Regions from separate parts of the Bradyrhizobium huanghuaihaiense genome, predicted to be linked through region 2. Evidence: predicted binding sites of a transcription regulator. Region 2 holds the regulator's gene; each other region holds the start of a gene.
What was found. The regulator LexA, encoded in region 2, represses DNA repair genes until DNA is damaged. The targets are predictions, from matches to a motif close to TGTTCNNNNTGTGTTCNG.

Region 1 (10,053 bases), 3.1 Mb from region 2:
GGGTCGTCGATCAGCGCGCCGGGTCCGCCCTCGTCGCCGAAATGCGAATCCAGGAGCTCGCCGATGAAGGAGCGTGGAACGATGACGCGCTCGTCGACATAGAAGGGCAGGCCGCGCATGTAGATCTTGTTGACGAGATAGGCGGCCGGTTTGCGCGTCGTGACGCGCTGATGGATGAGATCGAGGAGGGTCTTGCCTTCCGCGACGGTGACACGCACGTGGGCAAAGCCCTCGAACTGGTCGGGAGTGAGATGCAGCGCCTCAGAGATCAGGAACACGGCTTCCGCGACCGGGTCGGTCGTGCCGTGGGCAAAGGCGAGCTTCGCCTCGACAAAGCGGCTCACCGCGTAGCGGACATAGTCGAGCAGCGTGAGAAGCTCGCCGGGCCCCACCTTCGCAAGCTTCGGCGCGGCGCGGCCGCGCGCGGTCTTTTTCGCAATTTTTGCCATCAGGATTTGGTCCAGCGTGCGGCGGCCTCGTCGTCACGGGCGTGGGCCTCGACCCAGCCGGTGCCGGTGGCGCTCTCTTCCTTCTTCCAGAACGGGGCGCTGGTCTTGAGGTAATCCATCAGGAACTCGGCCGCCTGGAATGCGGCCTGGCGATGCTGCGAGGCGGTCAGCACCAGGACGATGTTCTGGCCCGGCATGAATCGCCCGACGCGGTGGATCACCGTGACGCCGTTGAGCGGCCAGCGCGAGATGGCCTCGTCGGCATGGCGCCTGATCTCCTCCTCGGCCATGCCCGGATAATGCTCGAGTGTGAGCGCGGCGACCTGGGCGCTGTCGTCGTCGGCGCGGCAGATGCCTGAGAAGCTCACCACCGCGCCGATGTCTGTGCGGCTCTTGGTCAGGACTGCGATCTCGCGGGCGATGTCGAAATCGTCTTCCTGGATGCGGATGGTGACGGGGCAGCTCATGAGCCTAGCCGCCGGTCATCGGCGGGAAGAACGCGATCTCGCGTGCGCCCGCGATCGCGGCGTCCGACTTGACGTGGGCATGGTCGATTGCGGCGCGGATCACCTTCGGCTTCTCGAACGCGTACGCATAAGCATCGCTCCGGCCGGAGAGCCAGGCGATCAGCTCCTCCACGGTGCGCACGGTCGCCGGCGGCTCGATGGTCTCCTCGGCCTTGCCGACGCGCTCGCGCACCCAGGCGAAATACTTCACCTTCATCCCTCGTCCTCCTTGATGAGGTGATGGATGCCGGCGCGGAAATAGTCGTAGCCGGTGTAGATGGTCAGGATCGCCGAGGCCCACAGCAGCGCAAGGCCGATCATCGTAACGACGGGCACCACTTCGTCGCCGGCGGGACCTGCGAGCAGGAAGCCGATCGCGACCAGCTGGACCGTGGTCTTCCACTTCGCAAGCTTGGTCACGGGCACGCTGACGCGGAGCGCGGCGAGGTATTCGCGCAGGCCCGAGACCAGGATCTCGCGGCACAGGATCACGATGGCGGCCCATAGCGACCAGCCATGGATGATGCCGTCGGCGGCCAGCATCAGCAGGCAGGACGCGACCAGCAGCTTGTCGGCGATCGGGTCGAGCATCCGGCCGAATGCCGATTGTTGATTCCAGATCCGCGCGTAATAGCCGTCGAGGTAGTCGGTGACCGCAGCCGCAATGAAGATGGCGACCGCGACCCAGCGCAGCCACAGCGGCTGATCCAGAATCGACTGCGCATAGATGCATCCGACCACGACCGGGATCGCGGCGATCCGGCCATAGGTCAGGATGTTGGGGAGGGACATCGCGCGGCTGGTTGTCCCTCGTGTCGTGGCGATGTTCATCCGTCCTACCAATACCGCTCAAGGCTGAAGGTCAACCGTCCCGCTCACAAATGCGACGCCGGATGCGACGACCTTATGACCATGGCTCCCCTTGGCTCCCCTTTAGTTCACCCCGGCTGGGGATGGAAATACTCGAAAATCCTGCGGGCGCTTTCGGCGCTCACCCCCGGAACCTTGCCGAGATCGGCGATCGAGGCCCGTTCGATCTCCTTCAGGGTTCCGAAATGGTGCAGCAAGGCACGTTTGCGTGACGGGCCGATGCCCGGAATCTCCTGCAAACCGGCCTCGCGGATGTCCTTCTTGCGCAGCTTGCGGTGCGAGCCGATGACGAAGCGGTGGGCCTCGTCGCGCAGGCGCTGGATGAAATAGAGCACGGGATCGCGCGGCTCCAGCTTGATCGCCTCGCGCTCCGGCATGAACAGGGTTTCGCGCCCGGCATCGCGGTCCGGCCCCTTGGCGACCGACATTAGGGACACCTGGGTCAGGCCGAGAGCGGCAAAGATCTCGCGCACCGCGTTGAGCTGGCCGCGGCCGCCGTCGATGATCACGAGGTCGGGCCATTGCGGAAAGTCGTCGTCCTTGACCTTGGCACCCTCCTCGGGCGGATTGATCAGGCGCTTGAAGCGTCGCTCCAGCACTTCGCGCATCATGGCGAAGTCGTCGCCCGGCGTGATCCCTTCCGACTTGATGTTGAACTTGCGGTACTGGTTCTTCACGAAGCCGTCGGGTCCGGCGACGATCATGGCGCCGACCGCATTGGTGCCCTGGATGTGGCTGTTGTCGTAGACCTCGATGCGCTTGGGCGCATGCGGCAGGCTGAGCGTCGCGGCCATGGCGTCGAGCAGGCGGCTCTGGGTCGCGGTGTCCGCGAGCTTGCGGCCGAGCGCCTCGCGCGCATTGGTCAGCGCGTGGGTGACGAGCTCCTTCTTCTCGCCGCGCTTGGGCGCGGTGACCTCGACCTTGTGGCCGGCCTTGATCGCGAGCGCGTTGGCGAGCAGCTCGCTCTCCTCGATCTCGTGTGAGAGCAGGATGACCTTCGGCGGCGGCTTGTCGTCGTAGAACTGGGCGAGGAACGAGCCGAGCACTTCCTCCGGCGTGAAAGTCTTCTCCGCGCGCGGGAAATAGGCGCGATTGCCCCAGTTCTGGCCGGTGCGGAAGAAGAACACCTCGACGCAGAAGAAACCGCCTTCCTGGTGGACCGCGAACACGTCGGCTTCCTCGACCGTGCGCGGATTGATGCCCTGCTGCGACTGGATCGCCGACAGCGCGGCGAGACGGTCGCGGTAGAGCGCGGCGCGCTCGAACTCGAGCTCGCCTGAGGCCTTCTCCATCTCGCCGGCGAGCTCCTGCTTCACCGCGTGGCTCTTGCCGGAGAGGAAGTCGCTCGCCTCACGCACCAGCGTTGAATAGCCGCCGAAATCGATCTCGCGGGTGCAGGGACCGGCGCAGCGGCGGATCTGGTAGAGCAGGCAGGGCCGGGTCCGGCTCTCGAAGAAGGAATCGGTGCAGGAGCGGATCAGGAACGCGCGCTGCAACGCCGTGATGGTGCGGTTGACCGCGCCGGCGGAGGCGAACGGGCCGAAATAGCGCCCGGGCCGCGTCTGCGCGCCGCGATGTTTCAGGATCTGCGGCGCCCAATGGTCGCCGGTGATCAGGATATAGGGAAACGACTTGTCGTCGCGCAGCTGCACGTTGAAGCGCGGCCGCAGCTGTTTGATGAGATTGGCTTCCAGCAGCAGCGCTTCGGTCTCGGTGTTGGTCGAGACGATCTCCACCGTCACGGTGGCTGCGATCATGCGCAGGATGCGCGCCGGCTGCGGCGCGCTCTGACGCGCGTAATTGGACAGGCGCTTTTTGACGTTCTTGGCCTTGCCGACATAGAGCACGTCGGCATTGGCATTGAGCATGCGGTAGACGCCGGGCGAGGTCGGGGCGAGGCGGACCGCGCGCTCGATCGCCTCGTGGCCGGTCGCCAGCGGCTCTTCGCCGACCGCGCCGCTCTCTTCGAGGATATCGGGCAGCAGCGCATCGTCCTCGTCGTCGCCGCCTGTGGTGGCGGGATCGACGTCCGGCGCCGCCGGTCCCCCGGGCGGCGCGTCGTTCGCTGCGGGTTGCCGCGATTTGCGCGCGCTGTCGTCCGGATTGTCGGTGGAATCGTGAACCATGAAGCGAATTTAGGCGCTGGGCGCGCCGATTTGAAGTTCCGGCCATGCCGCACACACAGGATGGCGGCGCAGTTCCCGGTAACGCTTGCTTAAGCCTGTTAACAGCGCGGTAACCCGGCTTAACAGCCCTTTAACTTAAAACTCTCGATAAATCTTACGCGAAAGGGTCTTGGTTCCGTAACCATGGGGTTTTGCCTCGCGCGCGCGGCGCCAGGCATCGCACCGGTTGCGGCAGTTGCGTTGGAGTTAAGTGATGAAGAGGCTCGTTGTGGGCGCAGCCGCGTTGGTTGCAGCCGGCTGGACGGGTTCGGCAGGCGCCGCCGACATGAATTATGGAGGGCGCGCACCCTATACCGTGAACCAGCCGCTCAATGCCTATAGCTGGGCCGGTCCCTATCTCGGCGGCAACATCGGCTACGAATGGGGCTCGGTCGACAACAACCCCGCAAAGCCGTCCGGCTTCGTCGGCGGCGTCCAGGCCGGCTACAATTTCCAGAACGGCCCGTGGGTGTTCGGCGTCGAGGGTGACATCCAGGCGGCCGGCGCCGACGACACCTTCGCGCCGTGGAAGTTCTCCAATCCGTGGTTCGGCACGCTGCGCGGCCGCGCCGGCTATGCCTTCAGCAACGTGCTGTTCTACGGCACCGCGGGCCTTGCCTTCGGCGAGCTGCGCGCGCAGACCTTCGGCTGGACGGAGTCGCACACCACCGCCGGCTGGACCATCGGTGCCGGTGCGGAAGTCGGCCTCGCGCCGAACTGGAGTGCCAAGCTCGAATATCTCTACATCGATCTGTCGACGAGCCAGTTCGCAATCACCGGCGTGTCGAACGGCTACAGCGCCAGCGTTGTGCGCGCAGGCGTGAACTATCGCTTCTGATAGCTGAAGAAGAAGATACCAGACCACAGCCTCCCGGCCGTTCGCGGCCGGGATTTTTTTTGCGTCCGGTGCTTTCGCGTCAGGCGTTTCGCGGGCAGGCCCGCTAGGACAGGATCACCAGGTTGACGGCCTTGGGTCCCTTCCCCTTCTTGTCCGGTTCGACTTCGAAAGTAATACGCTGTCCTTCGGCAAGGTCTTTCAGTCCCGCACGCTCTACAGCCGTAATATGTACGAAGACATCGCGACCGCCGTCATCAGGCTTGATGAAGCCGTAGCCGCGCTCTCCGTTGAAGAACTTAACTGTTCCCGTCATGGCCATCGGGAAACTCCCCCTCATTGCTCCTCCGTCGCGACGCAGACGCACGTCACGACATGACCGGGCCTTACGAAGCCCGGGAGAGCTGGCCATCCTTGGTCGGACCTCATCGGCCCGGCGGGATCTTTCTTAGGCCTTCACTCCGCCGCAACCATTCGCGGAAGCGGAACGTAAAGCCAGTCACGGAAACAGCATAATACGGTTCTTTGCGGATTGACTACCGCTACTGCATATTTTTCCCAAGAATGCCGGAGGGTTACCTCTTCGGTATCTCTAATCGGAATCTGGCAGCGCCGCCCTGGCCGAGCGGCATCTCCAGCTCGGGCAGAATGGTTTTGAGCTCGCCATGCAGCGTGTAGGGCGGATTGACGATCAAAAGCCCGGTGGAGGTGAGGGGCCCGCCATCGGCTTGCGGTGCGGCGCTGAATTCGAGACGCAGGCATTTGCCCGGTGGTTTTGCTGCGGCTGCGAGCCGCGCCACTGATTGCGCCAGCGTGTCGGTGGCGCGGCGGTTCTTGGCCGGATACCAGATTACATAGATACCGGTCGGCCATTTCGCGAAGGCTGCCGAGAAGGCTTCGCCCAGCCGTTCGAACTCGTCCTTGGCCTCGAACGGCGGATCGATCAGCACGAGACCGCGCCGTTCTTTCGGCGGCACGAAGGCCGGCAGCGCCACCCAGCCGTCGAGATCCACCACGCGAGCCTGCTCGTCGCGGCGCAGCACGTCGATCAGCGCCTTGCGCGCCTTCGGCTCGAGCTCGCAGGCGACGAGGCGGTCCTGCGGCCGCAGCAGACCGCGCGCGATCAGCGGCGAGCCAGGATAGGCCTTGAGCTCGCCCTTCGGATTGAAGGCGCGGACGATGTCGAGATAGGGTTTTGTCAGTGCGATGGTCTCGTTCGACAGGCGCGCCTGCATCAGCCGCGCGATGCCGGTCAGCCACTCGCCGCCGCGGCGCGCCTCGTCGCTTTCGAGATCGTAGAGGCCGGCACCGGCGTGGGTGTCGATGACACGGAACGCCCCCGGCTTCTCCTGCAGATAGGTGATGATGCGCGCAAGCACGATGTGCTTGATGACATCGGCGAAGTTGCCGGCGTGGAAGGCGTGGCGGTAGTTCATGAGCTAGGACTACGTTGTCTGGCGCGATCCCATCCCCTTGTCATTGCGAGCGCAGCGAAGCAATCCAGAATCTTTCCGCGGAGGCAGTCTGGATTGCTTCGTCGCAAGGGCTCCTCGCAATGACGGTGGCTACCCACCCCTGATCGGCGGCATCGTCACCTGGTCGCGGCGGCAGGCGCGGCGGTCGATCTCCTCGCAGGCGCGGAATTGCAGATCCTTGCTGAGGCAGATGCGGACCTCGGACAATCGCGTCCGGTTGCAGGTGACCGAGACGGCGGCGCTGCTGAGACCCGGATTGGCCTTGATGAAGGCCTCCTCGACGTCGGCAGGCGCGACGGTCCTGGCCTGCGACAAATCGAGATACTCGGCCGGAATCTTGATCGCGGCGCGCGCCTTGCGGATCGTCTCGAAATAGCTGCGGTCGGCGAGACCCGAGCAGGTGCCGTGCTTGTCCCACTCGTTGAAGATCAGGCCCGGCGCCGGCATCAGGTCGAGCATGGAGGAGACGATGCTGCGGCTCAGCCTCGGCGCCGGCCGCTGGCAATATTCCGGAAAGCCGTTCTCATATTGCGGCCACAGCCCGTGCACCACGAAGGCGTAGGGCCGGCCGCTGCACTGCATCTGGGAGCGGCCGCCACGCTCGGCCGCTTCCTCGCAGAACGAGGGCGACCATGACAGCGACAGCACATAGAAATCGAATTCGCCCGGCGCGTTCTGCCGCTTGTCCTGGGCTTTCGCGCCGTCGGCGAACGACGCCAGCCCGGCGGCAAGGGCGAGTGAGATCACAAGACGGGAGAACGAACGCAATCTGGAATGAAACATGGCGACGCCCCTCAACTAGACTGTGCAATCGAGCCTAGCAGGCGATGAGAACATTTCAAGAACAAATTTCGAGCGCCGGTGGTTCGGCCGCTTGATCGGACCGAATCAGAGCTTTCGAATTACTGCCTGGCGGCGCGGCAGGCCGGGTTGTAGGCCCAGTTGCGGTCGAGCCCGACCACGCACCATTCGACGCCGTTGCCGTAGCCGGCAAAGCCGCCATCCTCGATGATCGAGAAATGCACCTTGCGCACCTTGCCGTCGGTGAGCATGGCCTCGCCGGTGCAATAGCGGCGCGGGATGTTGTCGGACTGCCAGGGCCAGAACGCGACCTCGCGAACCGCCGAGAAGCCCGTGATCTTCAACGAGGAATTCCAGAACGAGCTTTCCTTCTCCCAGAACTGGGTGGCGATCGTCGGCAGCGCCTTGTCGCAATCGGTGACGGCGCCGTCATAGCGCGGCCCGCTCAGCCAGAAGTTCAGCTCCAGCGGGTTGGCGGCCCGGGCCTCGCTGAGCGACAGCGCCCCGAACATGAGGCCGAGCACGGCGGCGAAGCGGAGCGATTTGAAGGAGGGGGCGCGCATGGGTAATCCGGACAGCTGGGTCTTCGAAGCTCGGACGGTGCCGCGAAGGCCGGAAGAGGTCAAGTGCAGCGCGGCAACACTTCGCCAGGAGTTGACCAGAACGTTGCGGCCGGCCGGCCTCGGTTCTTTTCACTTTGGCCCCGGCACCGTAAACTGGCGCCAACCAATTGGAGTGACGGGAATGCGAATCATTGCGGCCGCGGGCCTTCTTGCCTTGGGTATGATGGCGAGCCAGTCGGCGCGCGCCGATATCCTTCCGGTGCCTCCGTTCAAGGGCAACGACACCGGCGGCATCATCGCCTTTTCGATGGCAAACCAGGTCGATGCGCGGCAGGTCGCGGTCGATCATTGCGCGCGCTACGGCAAGGTCGTCAAATTCCTCGGCGTGCAGGCTTATGAGGGCGGATACATCTCGTTCTCCTGCCGCTGGGTGCCCTATGGCGCCGCCGATCGGCCGATCCGCACGCTCTACTGAGGCGTCGTCGTAACGTCGCAGTCTCTTAGCCGGGAGCTTCCCACATGACGCGCAAACTCGCTTTGCTCGGCTCGGCCCTTTGCGTTGTAGTGTCGGCAGGCAGTGCATCTGCCGACGATCTGCCCGTGCGCAAGGCCGGCCTCTGGGAAATGAAGCTGGTCACGAGCGGCTCGCCCGTGCCCGAGATGACCATGCAGCACTGCACCGACGAGACCGTCGACAAGGAGATGAGCAACAACGTCTCGCCGATGGCCAAGCAGGTCTGCGCCAAGCAGGAGATCAAGAAGACTGCGAGCGGCTATGTCAGCGATTCCGAGTGCAGCGTCGCCGGCGTCAGCACGACCTCGCATGCCGAGATCACGGGCGACTTCAACTCGGCCTACACAGTGAAGTCTTCCTCGCATGCGCAAGGCGGCGTCGCCGGCGCTGCGGGGCGCGATACCACCATGACGCTGCAAGCGAAGTGGTTAGGTGCCTGCAAGCCGGACCAGAAGCCCGGCGACATCGTCATGCCCGGCGGCTTCAAGATGAATGTGCGCGACATGGACAAGCTGAAGGCGCTGCTGCCGAAGTAGGGTGAGATGGTCGTGAGACCGTAGCCCGGATGCAGCGAAGCGAAATCCGGGGTTCGCGCGACACGAGAAGCCGGTCCCGGATTACGCTACGCTCCATCCGGGCTACGTCATCGCCTACACCGGAATCCGCACGCTCGCCCTCAATCCGCCCATCGGGCTGTCGCCCAGTGTGATGTCGCCGCCATGGGAACGGGCGATATCGCGGGCGATGGCAAGGCCAAGGCCGGTGCCGCCTTCGTCCTGGTTGCGGGCATTGTCCAGCCGCAGGAACGGCTTGAACACTTCTTCGCGCAGATGGGCGGGAATGCCGGGGCCGTCGTCGTCGACTGTCACGGTCAAATAACGGTGATCGCGCTGGCCGGTGATGGCGATGCTCTTGCCGTAGCGCGCCGCGTTGGTGACGAGGTTGGCGAGGCAGCGCTTGAACGAGGCCGGCTTCACCGTCACCACGGGCAGGCCGTTGAACGCCACGGTCGCGGTGTGGCCGTGGCGCTCGGCATCGCTGCGCAGCTCCTCGAGCGCCTGCGCCATGTCGGTCGGCTGCGACTGCTCGCCGGAATCGCCGCGGGCAAAGGCGAGGTAATCCTCCAGCATCATTGACATCTCGTCGACGTCCTTGCGCATGCCTTCGAGCTCGGGGCTGTCGCCGATCAGCGCCAGCTCGAGCTTGAAGCGGGTCAGGATGGTGCGCAGATCGTGGCTGACGCCGGCGAGCATCGCGGTGCGCTGCTCCATCGTGCGCTCGATGCGCGACTTCATCTCGAGGAAGGCCACCGCCGCGCGCCGTACCTCGCGCGCGCCGCGCGGGCGGAAGTTCGGCGCCTCGCGGCCCTTGCCGAAACTCTCCGCGGCATCGGCAAGCCGCAGGATCGGCTTGATCTGGTTGCGCAGGAACAGCACCGCGACGATCAACAGGATCGAGGACGTGCCGACCATCCAGAACAGGAAGATCTCCGAGTTCGAGGCATAGGCGGCGCTGCGCTGCGCGAACACGCGCATCACGGCATCGTCTAGCTGGATGCGGATCTCGACGAGGTTGGAGCGGCCGACCGTGTCGATCCAGAACGAGCGGCCGATCTGGCGGCCGAGCTGCACCGACAGCGTCTGGTCGAGCAGCGAGAAGAACGGCTTCGGTCCCGGCGGCGGCATGTCACCGGCGGGCAGGAAATCGACCACCAACTGCAACCGCTGCCCAATGCTCTTGAGCTGCGCGCGGTCCTTGTCCTGCGGATAGCTTTTGTAGACGTCGATCAGCGCGGCGATGTCCTGCACCACCGCGGCCGACAGCCGTCGTGTCACCGTGTTCCAGTGCCGTTCCATGAACACGAAGGCGACCACG
Region 2 (10,053 bases):
TCGGCAGGTCCTGCCTGCATCCGGCCACCGCGACCAACGCGCCGAGCGTGTTCAGCGCGTTCCCGCTGTTCGACCACGATCCCTATCGATACTGAGTGAAAGGATGCAGGTGCCCCCGCTCTCTCCCGGCAGCGCAGACGCGCTTCTGTTCGATCTCGGGCGCGTGGTGCTCGACATCGATTTCTCCAGGGCGATCGCCTGCTGGGCGGGACACGCCGGCTGCAAGCCCGAAGCCATCGTCGCGCGCTATGTGCGCGACAGCGAAGCCTACCGGCTGCACGAGGTCGGCAAGATCAGCGACGCGGACTATTTCTCCTCGCTGCGCTCATCACTCGGGATCGCGATTTCCGACGCGCAGTTCCTGGAGGGCTGGAACGCGATCTTCGCCGGCGAGATGCCTGACATCGCGGAACTGTTGCCGCGTGCGGCGAGGCGGATGCCGCTCTACGCCTTCTCGAACACCAACCGGCCGCATGTCGACCATTTCTCGAAGGAATATGCCGGCCTGCTCGGCCATTTCCGCGAGCTCTACCTGTCGTCCAGCATCGGCCTGCGTAAACCGGACGCGGAGGCTTTCGACCATGTCGTGGCCGCTATGGGCGTGCCGGCGAGCCGCATCGTCTTCTTCGACGACCTCGCGGAAAACATCGAGGGGGCCCGGGCGCGCGGATTGACCGCGGTGCATGTGACCTCGCCCCGTGACGTCGGCGATGCGCTGAAGCAGCTCGGGATTTGACGGATCCGCCTCCCGGCAGGTGCGGTTCCCTGGAACTCGTTTGCCAAATATGAGGAACCAAATCACTTTGTGCATTTTTGTACAAAGTTCCGGGAACGGAATCTGCCCTTCCGGACTCTTGAGTCCGTTGGGACTTCTACATTGGACCGATCGACGTGCTGGGCAAATCCTACCTCACCAAGCAAGCCTCTCTCCTGCTCGAGTTCGCAAGAACCACCTCGGACTCCGACCTATCCGCCAAGTTGATCAGCAAGGCCGCCGACCTGAAATCCCAGGCCGACCCGCTGCCCGACAAGGATCAGGGCCCCAAAGCGCCGGACGTCAGTCCGGACGCGCCGGCAGGGAGTTGACCGATGCTGGCCGTGGCGCTCGTTCTTCTCGTGCTTGCCATGGCCGTCCTCGTGCCGGTCTGCCTCGCCTTCCGGATCATGCCGCGGCGGATTTGACGTCCATCTTTCGCGATAGAGCGAACGACGCAGGCTGAATCATCCTGCATCTCCACTGTTTTGCCTCTGCGGCCGCACTCGGCTAGAACTCTCGCCGCCGATTTGCCGAACGTGCTCAGCAGGAGTTTTCACCCGTGGCCTTGATGCCGGTATCTGACGCGCTTGCCGCGGTGCTTGCCGGCGCAGAGCCGCTGCCTGAGGAGACGGTCCCCCTCGACCAGGCCTACCACCGCGTGCTCGCGCGCGACGTCGCGGCGCGGCGCACGCAGCCGCCGCAGGCGATGTCGGCGATGGACGGCTATGCCGTGCGCGCGGCCGATGCGGCGACGATCGATTCCCAACTGACGGTGATCGGCGAGGTCGCGGCCGGGCGGCCGTTTGCCGGGTTGGTCGGCGCCGGCGAAGCGGTCCGGATCTTCACCGGCGGCGTCGTTCCCGCCGGCGCGGATACGGTCGTGATCCAGGAGGATACGGTCGCTGATGGCAAGCGCATCACGATCAAGGAAGCAGCGATTCCCGGACGGCACATCCGGCGCGCCGGGGTCGACTTTGCCGAGGGCGAGGTGCTGCTGCGCAAGGGAGCCCGGCTCACCGAGCGCGACCTCGCACTCGCGGCCGGGATGAATCACCCGCACCTACCCGTGCAACGCCGTCCGAAGGTCGCGATCCTCGCCACCGGCGACGAGCTGGTGATGCCGGGCGCGACGCCCGGCCCCGGCCAGATCGTCTATTCCAACGGCTACGCCCTGCACGCGCTCGCCCGCCAGGAGGGCGCCGATACCGTCGACCTCGGCGTTGCCGCCGACACGCTGGAAGCCACCACCGCCGGGATCCGCCGGGCCCGCGAGAGTGGCGCCGACATCCTGATCACGTCCGGCGGCGCCTCGGTCGGCGACCACGATCTGGTCCAGCAGGCGCTCAAGGCCGAGGGGATCGCGATGTCGTTCTGGAAGATCGCGATGCGGCCGGGCAAGCCGATGATGCACGGCCGGTTCGACGCGATGCGCGTCATCGGCCTGCCCGGCAATCCCGTGTCATCCTACGTCTGCGCTTTCCTGTTCATGGTGCCGTTGATTCGCGCACTGTCGGGTCGCACCGTGATTCATCATCGCCGCGAGCGCGCCGTGCTCGGCCGCGACCTCAATGCCAACGACCAGCGCGAGGATTATCTACGCACGCGCCTGGAGCGACGCGACGACGGCACGCTGATCGCCCTGCCCGTCAATCACCAGGATTCCTCGCTGCTTGCGAATCTCGCTGCGGCACAGGCACTTCTCGTACGCGCGCCGTTCGCGCCCGAGGCCGAAGCCGGCACGCAATGCGAGGTGCTGCTGCTGCCCGTATGAACGCTGTCACCACACGCGTTCCGCGAACTTTGTCGCGTTCACGGTAAATTAAGCAGTTGCGGAACATGTATCGAACATATAGTGTCCGTTCATGATTTGTTTCGAGCATGCAGCGGCTTATCGCTGAACTGAGCGTCTCGGAATCGAACGACATCAACCGGGGGATTTTGGTCGAGATGTTAACGCGCAAACAATACGAGCTCCTGCGGTTCATCAGCGAGCGACTGAAGGAAAGCGGCGTGCCGCCTTCCTTCGACGAGATGAAGGACGCGCTCGATCTGCGCTCGAAATCGGGTATCCATCGCCTGATCACCGCGCTCGAGGAGCGCGGCTTCATCCGGCGCCTGCCCAACCGCGCCCGCGCGATCGAGGTCATCAAGCTGCCCGAGCTCCAGGCGGCTGCCGGCAACCGCCGCGGCTTCACGCCGAGCGTCATCGAAGGCAATCTCGGCAAGGTGCGCACGACCTCCAGCCCGCCGGCTGACGAGGGTGAGCGTCCCGTCGCCGTGCCCGTCATGGGCCGTATCGCGGCCGGCACGCCGATCGAGGCGCTGCAGACCCGCAGCCACACTATCAGCGTACCGCCTGACATGCTCGGCTCCGGCGAGCACTACGCGCTCGAAGTGCGCGGCGATTCGATGGTGGAAGCCGGCATCCTCGACGGCGACATGGCGCTGATCCAGCGCAACGAGAGCGCCGACACCGGTGACATCGTGGTGGCGCTGATCGACGACGAGGAAGCAACGCTGAAGCGCTTCCGCCGCCGCGGCGCATCGATCGCGCTCGAGCCCGCCAACGCCGCCTATGAGGTCCGCATCCTGCCGCCCAACCGGGTGAAGATTCAGGGCAAGCTGATCGGCCTGTACCGGAAGTACTAAGTGCATCCCGCGGCGCCAGTTGGCGACCGCGCCTGAACGATTGGAGCGGATCATTGTCCGCTCCGGCTGGATAGTCTTTCTGGTTCTGCACAGATTATCCGGCCACCTCCCCCGCGCTAGATCCTCGGCACGCCGCGCAAAGCACGCATCGCTTTACGGGCCTTTGAGAAACCGAGGAGACAACCATGCGCAAGATCGTCTTGAGCACCGTCGCGATGGCGCTGATCGCAACGTCAGTGTCACCGGCCGTCGCCGCACGATCGCATCATGTCCGCAAGACGACGCCAGCGACGACGCGTGAGCAATTGCGCAACGCACGCGACGCCGTTGGACAGCAGTCGCAACCGGCCTCGCCGTATTCGGGCTGGTCGGCACCTGCTGGCCGCTGACGAAGAAGAAGCTCGCAGAATGCACGGAAGCGGGCTTTGTTCCTCGTGCATCTGAAAAAGATATTGTGATGGCGGCGTGCGGACCCAAGCCGCAGATTTGCCCACAACCAAGCAGACCGTTGTATGCTTCCACTCTGATAGAGGCTTGTGCCTCGACAAGAGGCGCGGGTCGCTATCTTCGAATGAGGAGCACCCCGATGTGTGACTACAGCCTGCACGCCGTCGCGACGCGTCCTGCCGAAGTCGGTGAGACGATCGTCACGACAACCTTCCGCGGCACCTCGACACGCGGCTTCGCCTCCGAAGCCGACATGTCCGTCGCGGTATGCCTGCTGCCGGGAACGGAGCTCGCCTTCGCCGACAACGTCCGCTACGACAATCGCTGGATCTGGACGCGCACCATCAACTCGCGCGTCGGCAAGTTCGGCAAGATCGACCCGCACATTCCGGATCGCCATCACGATGCGATCGAATTTCCCGACGGCAAATACGTGCTGGTGACTCAGCTCGTCGAAGGCCAGCGCGCAACCGTGCTGCAATTGCCGGTGACCCAGCCACTCGGCGAGCGCGAGCACAAGCCGCAGACCATGGCCGACAGGCCGACGATCACACGCCTGCCGATCGGCTGATCGTAGCAGCCCCGGCTCGCGGGTCGGGCCATGATTGAAATCGCCATCGCCGGCCGTGGCCGGCGACGTGGTGTGGTTTGCATCTTCGAAAATACCTTCGCCGATCAGCCGCCGCTCTTCTCCGTCGCACGAAGTTTGCGCTGCCCTGCCTGAATTTTGAACGTCCGTTCCGCAGGCAAATGGCCGATGCTGCCAAAAGGCTTGAGGCGGCGGACACGTTCGATGAAGACCTTCATTCGCGTCGTTGAACTCTGGGTGCCCGACCGGACGCGTACGCGGCTGGAATTCGGCGGGGGCCTCTACGGCGAAGGGCTGTCCGCGTTCAGGGCCGCAAGTGAAGAGCTGCGCTTCGGTCGGGATGAGGGCCTTCCCGGCAAGGCCTGGGCTTCCGGCCATCCCGTCATCCTCACCAAATTCGCCAACTCCTATTTCAGGCGGACCGACCAGGCGCTCGCGGCGGGCCTGACTTGCGGCGTGGCGGTGCCGGTATTTTCAGGCGAATTCCTGCAAGCCGTGATGGTCCTGTTCTGCGGCGACGACGAGGCGCATGTCGGCGCGATCGAGCTCTGGCACAACGACCCCGATACCTCCCACGAGATGGGCCTGGTCGACGGTTACTATGGCACCGCCGACATGTTCGAGTTCAACTCGCGCCACACCAGGTTTCCGCGCGGCTTCGGCCTGCCCGGACGCACCTGGAAAGCCGGCCTGCCGCTGATCATCAAGGACCTGCACAACGCCAAGAGCTTTCTGCGCTGGGAAGACGCCGCCGAGGTCGGGATCAATCTCGGCGTCGGCGTTCCCTACCGGACCGGCACCGACCAGACCTGGGTGCTGACCTTCCTCTCCGCGCAGGCAACGCCGATTGCGCGGCGCTTCGAGATCTGGGGGCCGAACGAGGCTCGTTCTGCGCTGGTCTTCCGCGCCGGCGATTGCAGCGCCCAGACCGACCTTGCCGCGCTCTATGCGGACAAGTCCATCACGAGGGGCGACGGCAGCATCGGCGGCGCCTGGGCCACGGGGATGCCTGCGCTCAACGATGATCTCGCGCATGACAAATCGATCGCCGCGGCCGAAGCCCGCGCGTCCGGGCTGAGCCAGATGGTTGCCTTGCCGGTAATCGGGAGCGCCGGGCTCGACGCCGTGCTGGCCTGGTACCTGTAGCCCGCCTCCTCAATCCTCAGCCTGCATGTCCGCCTCGGACGGCGTCGCATCCCGGTTACGGGGCGCCGCCGCCGGCGGCGCAAGGGTCGCGCCGAAATCGCCTTCGCCGGCGGTTGCCGCCGCCCACGGGCGGTCTGCGCCTCTTGCTTTAACCGTCTGCACCGCAAAGCCGTCGCCCCGCCGTGTCAGCGCCAATGCGCCCTGCGCGGCAAGGCGCTGCCGGTCCACCACCATCGCCGCGCAATCCGGCGCAGCCGGCCGGGCCGTCACCACCAGCGCGGCGCGGCTGCAATCGTCCGCCAGCGCATCGATGCGCAAGGCCAGCGCGACGAGGCGCCCGTCGGCAAGCGGCGTCACGCAGCCGGCCTCGTCGCACGACACGCCGTCGGCCAGAGTACCATTGGCGGCATCGCGCGGATCGGCATCGGCAGCCGGCCACTCCTTCAGCAGAAAGCTGTCCTTGCTCGCCCGGATCACGTGCAGGTGCCCGTCCCTGCCCCGGACCGCGACGCTCTGGCCGTCCCCGGCGATCAGGATATCCGGCGGCCGCGCCGACAGGCCCCAGAGGATCGCAGCCAGCAGCACCAGCCCGCCTGACCAGCGCAACGGCGTGCGCAAGAGGCCCATGACAATGATGCCGAGACTGGCCGCGATCAGCGGCGCGATGCCGAACGCCGGGATGCGGCCGACCGCGCCCGGCAGGGCCGCCACCCAGCGCGACACCGCGACCATCCAGTCGATGCCGATCCCCATCAGCCACCAGAACACGCCATCGAGCCCGAAGGGAGCAGCGAGCAAGCTTAACAATCCGGCCGGCATCACCAGCGCCGAGACCACCGGCATCGCGCCGAGATTGGCGAGCACGCCGTAAGGCGTGACGCGGTGGAAGTGGAAGGCAGCATAGGGCGTGGTCGCAAGCCCCGCGATCAGCGAGGCCAGGAACAGCATCGCGATCTCGCGGCCGCCCCACAGCGCGATGCGCGCGGTCGCGGAATGGTCGGGCGAGGCAAACAGGTTCGGCATGCCGATCTGCACCAGCGCCACCAGCCCGAGCGTTGCCGCAAACGACATCTGGAAACTGGGGTGAACCAGCGCCTCCGGCGCCACCGCGAGCACGATCAGCGCGGCCACGGCCAGCGTGCGGAAGGTGATGGCGCGGCGATCGACCATGACGGCGATCAGCACCACCGCGGTCATGAAGAACGAGCGTTGCGTCGCGACCTCCGCGCCCGAGAGCAGAAGATAAAACGCGGCGGCAACCAGCGCTGCAGCCGCCGACCATTTCTTGATGGGGAAGCCGACCGCCAGTCCCGGGATCAAGGCCAGCAGCGCGCGCACCGCGAAGAACACGACGCCGGCAACCACCGCCATGTGATAGCCGGAGATCGACAGCACGTGGCCGAGCCCCGAGACGAACATCGCGTCATTGACGGGCGCAGTGATGGCATCGCGCCGGCCGGTCAATAGCGCGGTCGCGATCGCGCGGTTGTCGCCTTCGAGCACGGCACGGATGCGCGCGTCGATCGCATCGCGCAGGCCCTGCATGAAGGCGGCGTAGCGCAGCCGCAAGCCGCCGGTCTCCGGCGGCACCGAAGCCGTGATGGCGCCCATCACGAAGCCGGAGGCACCGATGCCCTGGAAGAACATGTCGCGCGAGAAATCGTAGCTGCCGGGGCGCACCGGCGAGATCGGCGGCATCAGCCGCGCCTTGAGCTGCACGAAGCTGCCGACCTCGGGCGCTGTCCCCTTGCGCACCGATAGCCGCACGCGCTCCAACCTGATGTCGCTGCGCTGCGCCTCCATCGCGGTGACGCGCAGCACGAAGCGATCGGTGCGCTCGCGGATGTCGCGCGTCTCGACGAAGCCCGACAACGACACTGAATAGAGCGGCTTTGCCAGAACGGTGTGCGCGATGCGCGCCGTCTTCCAGGTGGCGACGGCAAAGCCGGCCGCAACCGCCGCGATCATGATCGCAGGGGCAAACAGCCGGCTCCGCCGCACCAGGACGGCGCCGAGCAGCAGCGCGATCGCCGTTGTGGCAACGACCCACAGCACCGGCTCGCGGTCGGCCGCAAAGTAGAGCCCGATGCCGCTGCCGAAAGCGACGGGAACCCACGGCAACAGCCGGCCCGCGCCGGCCTCGGCGCTGGCCCATTGGCGCAAAGTCCCGGCGATCGCGGACCAGAGGTCGAAGCCTGCGGGTGCGAGGCCGCCAGCGGACGCGGAGCGCCCCGCCGGCCAGGTTCCTGCGATCCCTTGCGAGACACGCTGCGGCCGGCCCGGCTCCGCCATTCCTGCACCTTACGATACGCGACTGGCTCAGAGGCTACCGGAACGTGCAGGCGGACGAATAGCGGTACAGATCAGGAACGAAGAGGGTGCGCCCTACTTTTCCTCTTCCATCGTCACGGCGACGTCCGCCTTGGCCGAGAGGCGGACCTTGTTCCCCTCGACCCCGGCGACGAGACCCTTGTCGATGAAATGGTGGTGCCCCTTGTGGCTGCCCTCGCCGCTGTCTTTCTTCGTCAGCTTGATGCGGTTGCCCTCGACGCGGTCGACCGTGCCGACATGGACGCCGTCGGCGCCGATGACTTCCATATGCTCTGCGATGTTCTGCATGGTGGGATCCTCTGATAGACCCCACACAACGCCTGGGACGACCTTCCGTTCGCTGCCCGCCAGACGTCACGGAGAATTTGAGCGCGTGCGGCCTCCTTCACAAACGCGCCCCAGGCCCGTCGATTGCGCCGAAAGTCTCATAAGGTGCCCGCCCCTGCTGGGACTACACTACGGTTCCCCGCCTCTCCGGCAAATGGCAAGGCGGTGGCTGCTCGCGGTTCTAAAGCCGCTGGAGCTCACCTCAGGTGGTCCAATACTCCCCTGAGGTCAGGCGTTGCCGACGCAACTCGATAGCAGGCGCATGCAACGCCGCGCATCACGCACTCCGCGAGAAGATCGACCGCTGAAACACGCGAGGAGACATCTTGAAACCATAGGAGTTGCAAATGCCCATGCAAATTCCGAGCGATTTTCGCCGCGTGATCATCGCTGCGTCGGTGGGAAACATCATCGAATGGTATGATTTCTATATCTTCGGCAGCCTGGCCGCAGTTCTATCGGTCAAGTTCTTCGAGCAATCCCACCCGGTTGCAGCCCTCCTCAGCACGATCGCGCTCTTTACGGCAGGATTTCTCATCCGTCCGCTAGGGGCCTTCCTGTTCGGATGGATGGGTGACCGGGTCGGCCGCAAATATACGTTTCTCATCACACTCAGCGGAATGGGACTGGGCACGGGGGCGATCGGATTAATCCCGACCTACCAGTCGATCGGTCTGACGGCCGCGTTCCTCCTCTTCGGCCTCCGCATGATCCAGGGCCTGTGCCTGGGCGGCGAATATGGTGGCGCCATCACCTACGTTGCCGAGCATGTGCCGGACGACAAGCGCGGCTACTATACCGGCTGGCTGCAGACCTCGCCTACTCTCGGGATCGTGGTGTCGCTGGCCGTCATCGTCCTCACGCGGACATATGCCGGCAACCAAGCCTTCGACGAATGGGCGTGGCGCGTTCCGTTCCTGCTGTCCTTCCTGCTGGTGGCGATTGCGATCTACATCCGACTCCAGCTCCAGGAGACGCCGATCTTCCAGGAGATCAAGGCTCGCGGGCAGATGACCAAGAACCCCTGGAAGGAGGCCTTCCTGAGCGCCAACATCAAATACATCGGGATTGCCGTTGTGGTCCTGATCGGTCAGGGCGTGGTCTGGTACAGCGGTCAGTTCTGGGCGTTGTACTTTCTGCAGCAGGTCTCCAAGGTGGACGCGCTGACCTCCGCCTACATCGTGGGAGCCGCGCTGCTCATCGCAACGCCGAGCCTGATCTTCTTTGGCTGGCTGTCGGATCAGATCGGCCGCAAGCCGGTGATCCTCGGCGGCATGCTGCTCGCCGCAATCACATACTATCCACTGTATCTGTGGCTGGGAACGGTCACGCAGCCCGGCAACATCAACTATGTGGCCGCGATCTTCATCATCTTCATTCTCGTTTGCTATGTCGGGATGGTGTACGGACCGGTCGGCGCGTTCCTGGCGGAATTCTTTCCCGGCAGGATCAGGTACACGTCGGTCTCGGTGCCGTATCACATCGGCAACGGCTGGGGCGGCGGGCTGGTGCCGTTCATCACCTCGGCGGCTTTCGCCGCGACCGGCAGCGTCGGCTACGCGCTGATCTACCCGATCGTGGTCCCCGCCGTGTGCTTCGTGCTTGCCGTCTTCCTGATGCCGGAGACTCGCAAGATCAGCATCTGGCAGCCGATCGAGCCCAGAGCCGCATAAAGCGGCAACCCTCACGGTGCAGGACCAAACGCCCTGCACCGTGGCCGACAGTCCGCATCGAAAGCTCGGCCAACGTCTCTCGTCAGCCGGCCCGGTGATGCCAGCGATCGTGCCACCAGGTGGAGAAATCGCGA
Region 3 (10,053 bases), 2.6 Mb from region 2:
GACCATCGATCCGGCGGATGTCCTTGCAAGCCGCGTCTTCAGCGGTGGTCCGGTTGCGGAAAGGAGCGTGAAGGCATGACCAGCGAGATCCTTATTGCGCCCTCGATCCTGGCTGCGGATTTCGCGCGTCTCGGCGAAGAGATCGCGGCCATCGATGCGGCCGGCGCCGACTGGATCCATTGCGATGTCATGGACGGACATTTCGTCCCGAACATCAGCTTCGGGGCCGACGTCATCAGGGCGATCCGGCCGGTGACCAAGAAGGTCTTCGACGTGCATCTCATGATCGCACCGGTCGATCTCTATCTCGAGGCGTTCGCAAAAGCCGGCGCTGACGTCATCACTGTTCACGCCGAAGCGGGGCCGCATCTCGACCGCTCGCTCCAGGCGATCCGCGCGCTCGGCAAGAAGGCCGGCGTCAGCCTGTGTCCCTCGACACCGGAGAGCACGATCGAATATGTGCTCGATCGTCTCGACCTTGTGCTGGTGATGACGGTCAATCCGGGCTTCGGCGGCCAGGCCTTCCTCGAATCCCAGCTGGAAAAGATCCGGCGCATTCGAAGCATGATCGGCGACCGGCCGATCCGGCTCGAGGTCGATGGCGGCATCACGCGGGACAATGCTGCCGCGGTTGCCGCCGCCGGTGTCGATACGCTGGTGGCGGGCTCCGCCGTGTTCCGCGGCAAGGGCGGCGCCGATTATGCCGCCAACATCGCCGCCATTCGCGCAGCTGCTGAGGCGGGATGGGGTCCGAAGCTGCAACATAGTTCCGCGCAGTCGAAGCGCGTGAGCGAAGCAGGTCGTATCCGGTAGACTACGGGAGGCGCAAGCATCGAAAGCTTCGCCGTTCCGGTTGTCCCAAGGCGCCGCCTCTACGCCTAGCGCATTGAGGCGAGAGATCCGCGCGGGCGTTTGGAACTAAAAATCTTGCCGGAGCTTCTCGAAGATTAATCTAGGTTAAGCGCGTTCTGCACGCAGCAAATGTTTTGCATAAACGCCATCGGCCTGACGCAAATCAGGCCCAATAAGCCCAGTGAATGCGAGGGAGGGTCTCATGGAGAACGTACGTCGCTACCGGGCGTTGGCGTCCCTCTGTCGTCAGCAGGCCGCCTACAGGCCGCTTCAAAACTGGGAACTCCTCGGCCAGGCCGAACATTTCGAATATCTCGCCGAGGTCGCGCTGAAGGCGCATTTCGACGCATGCAATGCACACCGTGACGAGGATGCAGAGGCCCCCGTCGCGGCGTGAGAGCGTCGGGCCGGCTTCGCTAATGCGACATCAGCGTCGGCACCGTCATGGCCTCCAGCATGGCGCGGGTAACGCCGCCGAGAAAGCGCTCCTGCCAACGCGAATGGCCGTAGCCGCCCATCACCAGCAGATCGAGGTTCTCGTCGGCGCCAGCGACAGGATGGTCGGCTGAATCTGGGAGCGGGCGGCTGAGAGGCCGACCGTGCGGGTCGACAGGCCCCGCCGGCCGAGATGCCTCGCCAGTTTGCTGGCCGACACCTCGCTCGGCACTGCGTCGGCTTCGTTGATCGTGATGAGCACGATCCCTTCGGCGCGCGCCAGGAATGGTGCTGCGTCGCGCATCGCGCGGGCGGCGACGCGGCTGCCGTCCCAGCAAATGCCGATCCGCCGCGCCTTGAAGGCGCCACGGAAGGTGTAGGGCAGGAACAGCACCGGGCCGCCGGCCTGGAACAGGATTTCGCCAGGCACGTCGTTGTCGAACGAGCCTTGCGCCGGATCGGGCTGGAGCACGATGCTGAGGTCGTGCAGCCGCGCCATTTCGCCGAGCGAGCTGGCTGCATCCGCGGGGATCGCGCCGAGCGGATGGCAGGTGCAGGAAATGCCGGCGTTGGCCGCTTCGCTTTTGAACACCTCGAGCGCGGCCTCGGCCCGCTCCAGGGCGCGCTCGCGCTCCAGCTCGAACACGGCCGCCACGGCGGCACCGCCGTCCAGGACGTAGGCTGCGCTGCTCGCGACATAGCCGACCGCGACCGCGTCGAGATGGGCGTTGAGATGCGCCGCGAGCGAGATCGAGCCGTCGATCACGGCGCGCATCGGCCGCTCGGTCGGGATATGGACGAGAATGTCTTTGTACATGGCGCGCCTCCGATCGACATCGTTCGACAGCGCAGTCTTCCACTGCGCGGTGGGGCGGCCTTGAGCTGCATCAACGTGCCGCCGCGATTTTGGTCGGCCGGCCGTAACACCTTTGCCAAGATTTAATCACGTGGACGGAACGCCGTAAGGTGGCAACGACCATGTTGGGGGCAAGGCGACATCTGACCCAACATGGACATTTCGACATGAACGATCGCGTCAATTCCGACACCACCACGACCGGGAAGATCCTGAGGCCGCGCCGGCTTGCGCTGCTCGGCACCGTGGCCGCGCTTGGCGTGGCCGTGCTGGCCGGCTCTCCCGGTTTCACGCAGTTCGGCGTGACCTCCCTGGTCTCGCCCGCGCACGCCGCGGAAAGCGCTACGACCCCGCCGGGCTTCGCCGACCTCGTCGCCAAGGTCAAGCCCGCCGTGATCTCGGTGCGGGTCAAGATCGACCGCGACAACGACAAGAACGCGATGCTGCAACAGAACCGGATGGATTCCGACGAGGACTCGCCGTTCGACCAGTTCTCGCGGCAGTTCGGCTTCCGCGGCCCGGGTGGCATGAACGGCATGCCGCGCCAGCGTCACCAGATGGTCACGGGCGAAGGCTCCGGCTTCTTCATCTCCGCCGATGGTTACGCCGTGACCAACAATCACGTCGTCGATCACGCCGAGTCTGTGCAGGTCACCATGGACGACGGCACGACCTACACCGCGAAGGTGGTCGGCACCGATCCGAAGACCGATCTCGCGCTGATCAAGGTCGACGGCAAGAAGGACTTTCCCTTCGTCAAATTCGCCGAGCAGAAGCCGCGGATCGGCGACTGGGTAGTGGCGGTCGGCAATCCCTTCGGCCTCGGCGGTACCGTGACCGCCGGCATCGTCTCGGCCAGCGGCCGCGACATCGGCAACGGGCCCTATGACGACTTCATCCAGATCGACGCGCCGATCAACAAGGGCAATTCCGGCGGCCCGGCTTTCGACATGAACGGCAACGTGATCGGCGTGAACACCGCGATCTTCTCGCCGTCGGGCGGCTCGGTCGGTATCGGCTTCGACATCCCGGCGACGACCGCAAAGCTCGTCGTCGCGCAGTTGAAGGACAAGGGTGCTGTGACGCGCGGCTGGCTCGGCGTGCAGGTGCAGCCGGTGACCGCCGACATCGCCGACAGTCTCGGCCTGAAGGAGGCACGCGGTGCGATCGTCGACAATCCGCAGGACGGCAGCCCGGCGGCCAAGGCCGGGATCGAGGCGGGCGACGTCATCACCGGCGTCAACGGCACCGCGATCAAGGACTCCCGCGATCTCGCCCGCACCATCGCGACGCTGGCACCGGGCACGTCCGTGAAGCTCGATGTCTTCCACAAGGGCGGAAGCAAGACGGTGACGCTCACACTCGGCGAGTTGCCGAAGGAGCGGCAGGCGAACGGTAAAGCCGATGAGGGCAAGGTGCAGCCGGAGAAGGGCACGCCGCGCCTCGGGCTTAGCCTCGCGCCGGCCGGCGAGGTGCAGGGCGCCGGCCAGAAGGGCGTCGTCGTCACCGAGGTCGATCCGCAAGGGCCGGCAGCGCAGCGCGGCATCCAGACCGGCGACGTCATCCTCAATGTCGGCGGCAAGCCCGTCGCCAATGTCGGTGACGTCCGCGCTGAATTGGCGCAGGCAAAATCGTCCGGCAAGAACAGCGTGCTGCTTCAGGTGAAGGGCGCGGAGGCGACCCGGTTCGTCGCCGTGCCGCTCGCGTAAGCCTCTCGTTCTGAACGGCAATTCAAAAGGCGGCCCGCGGGCCGCCTTTTTTCGTACCGGCGTGAAAGATACCCACAGGTCGACGATAACATTCTCGTTAACGGCAGTATTGGTGACGGATTCGTCCGAAAAAGCCGCGTTCGCTCGTCAGACTTTGGAGTCCATATTACCTGCAGGGGGTGGAGTTCCGAACGTCCGGCTGCTTTGTGGAACCGGCCGGTGTTCGCATTTGATCGGTGCCGACATGGATCGATTGAAGCTCTCGCTGAGACGTGCGCTGCTCGTGGCGCCGCTCGTGCTGTCGGCTGGAAGCGCCCTCGGGCGCGATGACGGCCGCTACGCGGATTCACCGCTCAAGCCCTGGTTCGACAGTCTGCGCAGCCATCTCGGCCCGTGCTGCTCGGATGCAGATGGATTTGCCGTCTCGGATCCCGATTGGGAATCGCACGACGGGCATTATCGCGTGCGTCTCGACGGTCAATGGGTGGATGTGCCGGATGAAGCCGTCATCACCGAACCGAACCGGGCGGGGCGCACCATGGTCTGGCCGGTGAAGACGGCGTTCGGGATTTCGATTCGGTGCTTCATGCCGGGCAGCATGATCTGACGGGCGACAGCGTCACCGCTTGCTGGATTTGCGCTTCGATTTCTTTGCCGCTTTCTTGGCCGTCTTCTTCTTGGACGTCTTTCGTTTGGACGCTTTCTTCGGGACTTTTTTGCCCTTCTTGCGGGCCTTCGAGAGTCCAATCGCGATCGCCTGCTTGCGACTCTTCGCGCGTCCGCCGCGACCACCGCGTCCGCTCTTCGCGGTGCCCTTCTTGTAGCGGCGCATTTCGCTTTCGACATCGCTGCCGGAGCTGCGTGAGTAACGTCGTTTCTTTGCCTTGCGTGCCATGCGTTTTCTCCCTTGGCCGGGGAAAACCGCTCGACACAGGCATGGTTCCGAAAGCGCGTCGGCAACGCTCCGGATGATGAATGACGCAGGCTAGAATGAGTTTGCGAGCTCGATCTCCGCTTCGAGCACCTGGATGCGCCGCGCGGCTTCGGCGAAGGATAGATCTCGCGCATATTGCGCAGGCTGATACGCCTCTTCGCTCAGCCGCTTCAGCTTCAATCCCTGCGCCCGGGACATTTGCTCCATGAGAAACGCCTTGGCGTCGTATTTACCCTGAACCTGCATGTCCGCTCTCCATTCTGAAATCGCGACTTGACTATATGTTCTTATTTTGTTCTAACAAGCCATGGACAACAGAATTAATGAAATTCGACGTAAAATCAGCGCCTTGAGGTTGGAGATGGCCAACGTTGAGGCATCCGTGCGCGACCTCGTCGATCGGGGGCGCGACTGCACGGAAAAGGCCCTGGCGCAGATGGACCTGCGCCGGAAAATCAACCTGTTGATCGGCGAATGGAGAGCTGCTGGCGGTGGCCACGTCCTGCCGGATGTCCGCGATCGTGTACGGCTTCGTCCGCTGAAGAAAGCCGCAGATCCCGCGCGGACGATCGCGCGCGGCTGAGAGCTTTAGGAGCGCGTCATGGAGGAAGACCCGGACACGTACCGGATCCTGAAACTGCGCGCCGAGATTCTCGAACTGGGCTCCGCGATCCGGCAATTGCAGCGCGAGGGTCTCGACGACGCCGCGGCCCAGCTCCTGATTGCGCGCAAGCGGGCGCAGCTCGACCATCTCGTGAAGACGCGGGCGGCGAGCTGAATATCGTTGACACCGGACGCAGCTAACGCGTCTGCCAGCGTGTGGCTTGAGAGAGATCGTATCGAACAACCAAAGCGAGAAGGCCCCGCGAACGCGAGGCCTTCGATGCACGACTGCGCCTTACTTGGCGGTGCCTGTGCCCTTGGTCATCGTGCCGCCCTGATCGGAGCCGGGGCCAGAGCCGCCCTGGCCGGAGGCATCGGGACTCTTGCTCTTCGTGTTGGCGCCAGTCGTCTGAGAGGTCGACGATTCATGTTTCGCCTTATGCGACTTGGCCTGCGCGGCAAACGGTGCAGCGGCGAGGCCGCTTGCCAACATCACGGCGAGAGCGAGCTTGGTCGTCTTCATGTGCGGGAACTCCCTGAGTTAAATTGACGCAGGCAGCCAACTGCCGTTGGTCACAGGAGTTCCCGACAAAGTAGACCCGCGTTTTCACGCGCGCTTCAAAATTCCTTGTCCTCGTCGATGATGAACACGACGCCCGTGAGCGTCGCACCGATCGCGAACGTCGTCACCAATGTGAGGGCGAAGACCAGAATTGCTTGGCTTCCGCCGTGATTGAGTAGATTGGCGACCGCCGGATTGGACAGAGTGAGCGCGAGACCGAATGCGAGCCCGAGAGCTGCGCCCATCATCGCATGCGTCACGAGCTTGATGACGCCAGTGGGAGAGAGCAGGCTCGGTGGCTTCTTGGGTGTCTTGTTCGCACGCATGGAACCAACCCTCGATTGCACATGCAACGCGCGCGATGATCGCGGGTTCCACTCGCATGAAGGAATTGTCATCCGCCGCTTCATCCGGCGTTCATGCCGGGCTTGCGAGGATGAAGTCCATCAACATGGGACACTCGATATGGGTAAGGTCGTCTATCTCTATCGCTCGCTGGCCTATCGGAATGCGGCCGCCGACATGTTGCGCAAGGCGCGCAAGTTGCCGCGCGGTGCGGAACGAAGCGCAGCCCGCCGCTATGCGACGGCGCTGCGCGATCTCGCGCAAACGGAAGCCTGGCTCGAAGGACGCGTCGCCGACGAGCCTCGCTCGATCCTGCGCACGAAGATCGCCGCGTCCGGTTAGCCCGACGCGCGCTGCAGCTCGGGGGAGGTGTCGGCGTCGAACTTGCCCTGCGCTACCGAGGCAGGGGTCTTGCGGGTCAGCGGCACGTCCAGGCGGCACAACAGGCCCTCGGCCCGCCAATCGAATTGTGCCCGTCCACCGAGCTGGGACTCGACGCTCGCAAGCAGGCTTCGCGTACCGAAACCGCGAGACTTCGGTGTCCTCACCAGCGGGCCGCCGGATTCCTCCCAGGTCAGCGTGAGGTGGTCTTCCTCGACCTGCCAGCCGATCAAGAGCCGGCCCGATCGCGTCGAGAGCGCGCCATATTTGGCGGAGTTGGTGAAGAGCTCGTGCAACGCCAGCGCCAGCGTCTGTGCCGTCGCAGGGACCAGCTGAACCTCGGGACCAGCCAATCGGATCTGGTCGCCGAGCGAATAGGGTGCAAGCTCCTCGTCGATCAGCTTGGAAAGCTCGGCGCCCTGCCAGCTCGACAGCGACAGGATCGTGTGCACGCGCGCCAGCGCATTGATGCGTCCCTCGACGGCGTTGACATAGGCCTTGACCTCGTCGGCACGGGTGAGGCGCACGATCGATTGCGCCAGCGCCAGCGCATTCTTGGCGCGATGATCGACTTCCCGCGCCAGCAGGTTCTGCCGCTCCTCGGCACGCTTGCGTTCGGTGATGTCAACGGTGACGCCGCTCACGCGGACCACGCGGCCGGCCTGATCCACCGTCGCGGCCGCTGTGCCGACGCACCAGCGCACCTCACCGTCGGGGCGGCTGACGCGAAATTCCCCTTCATAGGCGCGCGCGCCGCTATTGAAGGCGGCAATGGCCTGGCCGAACCGGTCGACATCATCCGGGTGCAGCAGTGCCTGGATGTTCGCCGAGGTGACGTTGAAGGTCTCCGGCGTCACGCCGAAGATGCGGTACTGGCCTTCGTCCCACATCCAGTCGCCGTTGATCCAGTCCCAGTCCCAGGATCCCATCTTGCCGGCGGCGATCGCCATGCTGCGGCGCTGCTCGCTCTCGCGCAGCTTGGCGGTGGAGTTCTCCAGTTCCGCCGTGCGGGCGCGGACACGGTCCTCGAGTTCCTGGTTCAGCCGTTCGAGCTCGCGGGTCTTGCGGTAGAGTTCGGAAAACACCTTGATCTTGGCGCGCAGCACCTCCGGCACCACGGGCACCGGCACGTAGTCGACCGCACCCATCTCGTAGCCGCGCAACCGGTCGATGTCGCTCACTTGAATGGCCGAGATGAAGATCATCGCGGTCTTCTGGAAGCGCGGATGTTCCCGGATCATCGCCGCGAGCTCGAAGCCGTCGAGCTCGGGCATGCAGACGTCGACCAGGATCACCGCGATCTCGGTCTTGAGCAGCACCTCCAGTGCCTCGCGACCGGACGATGCGATCACGAGGTTCTCACCGAGATCCTTCAAGATCACCTCATAGGCGAGCAGCTTGGCCGGCTGGTCGTCGACGAGGAGGATATTGACCTTTTCGTGGTCCATTCGCGGATCCAGCTCAGCGGTGCAGCCACATGCGGATCGCAAGCAGCAATTGATCGGTGTTGACGGGTTTTGCGAGGTAGTCGGAGGCACCGGCTTCCAGGCATTTCTCGCGGTCGCCTTTCATCGCCTTGGCGGTCAGTGCGATGATCGGAAGGCGGGCGAAGGCCGGGTTCTCGCGGATCACGCCGATGGTCTGATAGCCATCCATCTGCGGCATCATGATGTCCATCAGCACGATGGCGATTTCCGGATTGGATTCGACCAGCGTCACGGCTTCGCTGCCTGTGGTCGCCGTCAGCACCTTCATGCCGCGCCGTTCCAGCACGCTCGACAGCGCGAAGATGTTGCGGGCGTCGTCGTCGACGAGCAGCGCGGTCTTGCCGATCAGGTCCTCGTCGGAACTGTTCAGCTTCTCCAGCATGCGCTGCTTCTCGACCGGAAGTTCCGTGATCACGCGGTGCAGGAACAGCGCGGTTTCGTCGAGCAGACGTTCCGGCGATTCCACGCCCTTGACCACGATGCTGCGCGCCATGGTGTGCAACTCGGCGTCTTCCTCCGCCGAAAGCTCGCGGCCGGTGAAGACCACCACCGGCACGTTCGAGAGCGCCTCGTCGTTGCGGATCTGGTCCAGCACCTCGAAGCCGCTCATGTCGGGTAGGCGGAGGTCGAGCACCACGCAATCGCAGGGCGCTTCGCGCAGCATCGAGAGTGCGCCGGCGCCGGTGTCGGTCGCCACGATCTCGATGTCGTCGTGATGCAGCAGCTCGCGGATCGAGAGCTGCTCGGCCTCGTTGTCCTCGACGATCAGGAGCCGCTTGCGCCGCGGCCGCGCATATTCCTTGATCTGCGTCAGCGCCGCCGCGACGCCTTCGGTCGTCGTCGGCTTGTTGACGAACGAGAAGGCGCCGCGCGCCAGCGCATGCTGGCGGTCCTCGTCGAGCGTAATGATCTGCACGGGGATGTGGCGGGTCAGCGGATTGTGCTTGAGCTGGCTCAGCACCGTCCAGCCGAGCATGTCGGGCAGGAACACGTCGAGCGAGACCGCGCGGGGCTGGTACTGCTTGGCAAGTTCCAGCGCCTCCGCACCGCGCGCGGCGACTAGCACCTTGAAGCCCTTATCGCGTGCGAGATCGACCAGCACCCGCGCATAATGCGGATCGTCCTCGACGATCAAGAGGATGCTGTCGCCGGGCTCGAGGTTGAGACGGTCGTCGGGCAGCTGCTCGATGACGCGCTGCTGCTCCGGCGCGGCCGGCTGCAGCGCCGGTGGCTGACTGTATTGCTGCGGCGACGGGGCGGCGCGCGGCGCCAGCGTCGGTCCGGAATATTTCAGCGGCAGATAGAGCGTGAAGGTCGAGCCCTTGCCCGGCGCGCTGCGCAAATGGATTTCGCCGCCGAGCAGGCTCGCGAGCTCGCGGCTGATGGCAAGGCCAAGGCCGGTGCCGCCATATTTGCGGCTGGTGCCGGCGTCGGCCTGCTGGAACGCCTCGAAGATCAGCTTCTGCTTCTCCAGGGGAATGCCGATGCCGGTATCCGACACCTCGAAAGCGATCACGGCCGGCGCGGAGTTCAGCACCGGGTGATCGGTTCCCCAGCCGCCGAGGGCGGCCTCGACCTTCAGGCGCACTTCGCCGTCGGCGGTGAACTTGAAGGCGTTGGAGAGCAGGTTCTTCAGAACCTGCTGCAGGCGCTTGGAGTCGGTGACGATGCTGCGCGCGAGGTTCGGATCGACGTCGATCTTGAACGAGAGGCCGCGGTTCTCCGCCTCGTGCCGGAACGGACGGCCGACGGTCTCGAGCAGGTTGGCGGTCAGGATCTCCTCGGCATCCACCGTGACCGTGCCGGACTCGATCTTGGAGAGATCGAGGATGTCGCTGATGAGGTTGAGCAGGTCGGTGCCGGCGCCGTGGATGGTGCGGGCGAACTCG

Region 1: a site for LexA is predicted at 7,130-7,147, ahead of N2603_RS06290 (ribonuclease T2 family protein). Genes of this name have one in related genera too.
Region 3: a site for LexA is predicted at 5,069-5,086, ahead of N2603_RS33490 (DUF3072 domain-containing protein). Genes of this name have one in related genera too.

The regions. Positions count from the first base shown of each region.
Region 1 is NZ_CP104172.1:1,331,270-1,341,322, forward strand. Features, by position in the region: gene prmB (50S ribosomal protein L3 N(5)-glutamine methyltransferase) at 1-449, opposite strand, end outside; gene N2603_RS06255 (molybdenum cofactor biosynthesis protein MoaE) at 449-916, opposite strand; gene moaD (molybdopterin converting factor subunit 1) at 921-1,172, opposite strand; gene pgsA (CDP-diacylglycerol--glycerol-3-phosphate 3-phosphatidyltransferase) at 1,169-1,786, opposite strand; gene uvrC (excinuclease ABC subunit UvrC) at 1,894-3,951, opposite strand; gene N2603_RS06275 (outer membrane protein) at 4,205-4,828, shown strand; gene N2603_RS06280 (cold-shock protein) at 4,932-5,147, opposite strand; gene N2603_RS06285 (23S rRNA (adenine(2030)-N(6))-methyltransferase RlmJ) at 5,401-6,261, opposite strand; gene N2603_RS06290 (ribonuclease T2 family protein) at 6,391-7,083, opposite strand; gene N2603_RS06295 (hypothetical protein) at 7,203-7,664, opposite strand; gene N2603_RS06300 (hypothetical protein) at 7,846-8,139, shown strand; gene N2603_RS06305 (DUF3617 domain-containing protein) at 8,184-8,714, shown strand; gene N2603_RS06310 (ATP-binding protein) at 8,829-10,053, opposite strand, start outside.
Region 2 is NZ_CP104172.1:4,456,981-4,467,033, reverse strand. Features, by position in the region: gene N2603_RS21340 (alpha-hydroxy acid oxidase) at 1-95, shown strand, start outside; gene N2603_RS21335 (HAD family hydrolase) at 104-736, shown strand; gene N2603_RS21330 (hypothetical protein) at 892-1,086, shown strand; gene N2603_RS21325 (molybdopterin molybdotransferase MoeA) at 1,317-2,528, shown strand; gene lexA (transcriptional repressor LexA) at 2,705-3,406, shown strand; gene N2603_RS21315 (hypothetical protein) at 3,592-3,795, shown strand; gene N2603_RS21310 (hypothetical protein) at 3,993-4,424, shown strand; gene N2603_RS21305 (hypothetical protein) at 4,529-4,660, opposite strand; gene N2603_RS21300 (GAF domain-containing protein) at 4,647-5,588, shown strand; gene N2603_RS21295 (ComEC/Rec2 family competence protein) at 5,598-7,880, opposite strand; gene N2603_RS21290 (DUF2171 domain-containing protein) at 7,974-8,207, opposite strand; gene N2603_RS21285 (MFS transporter) at 8,594-9,919, shown strand; gene N2603_RS21280 (SPW repeat protein) at 10,002-10,053, opposite strand, start outside.
Region 3 is NZ_CP104172.1:7,085,047-7,095,099, reverse strand. Features, by position in the region: gene cbbX (CbbX protein) at 1-79, shown strand, start outside; gene rpe (ribulose-phosphate 3-epimerase) at 76-813, shown strand; gene N2603_RS33520 (hypothetical protein) at 1,055-1,249, shown strand; partial or broken gene N2603_RS33510 (universal stress protein) at 1,269-2,104, opposite strand; gene N2603_RS33505 (Do family serine endopeptidase) at 2,311-3,852, shown strand; gene N2603_RS33500 (hypothetical protein) at 4,097-4,459, shown strand; gene N2603_RS33495 (DUF6496 domain-containing protein) at 4,472-4,747, opposite strand; gene N2603_RS33490 (DUF3072 domain-containing protein) at 4,838-5,032, opposite strand; gene N2603_RS33485 (hypothetical protein) at 5,148-5,369, shown strand; gene N2603_RS33480 (hypothetical protein) at 5,388-5,564, shown strand; gene N2603_RS33475 (hypothetical protein) at 5,685-5,912, opposite strand; gene N2603_RS33470 (hypothetical protein) at 6,008-6,277, opposite strand; gene N2603_RS33465 (hypothetical protein) at 6,417-6,638, shown strand; gene N2603_RS33460 (HWE histidine kinase domain-containing protein) at 6,635-8,125, opposite strand; gene N2603_RS33455 (HAMP domain-containing protein) at 8,139-10,053, opposite strand, start outside.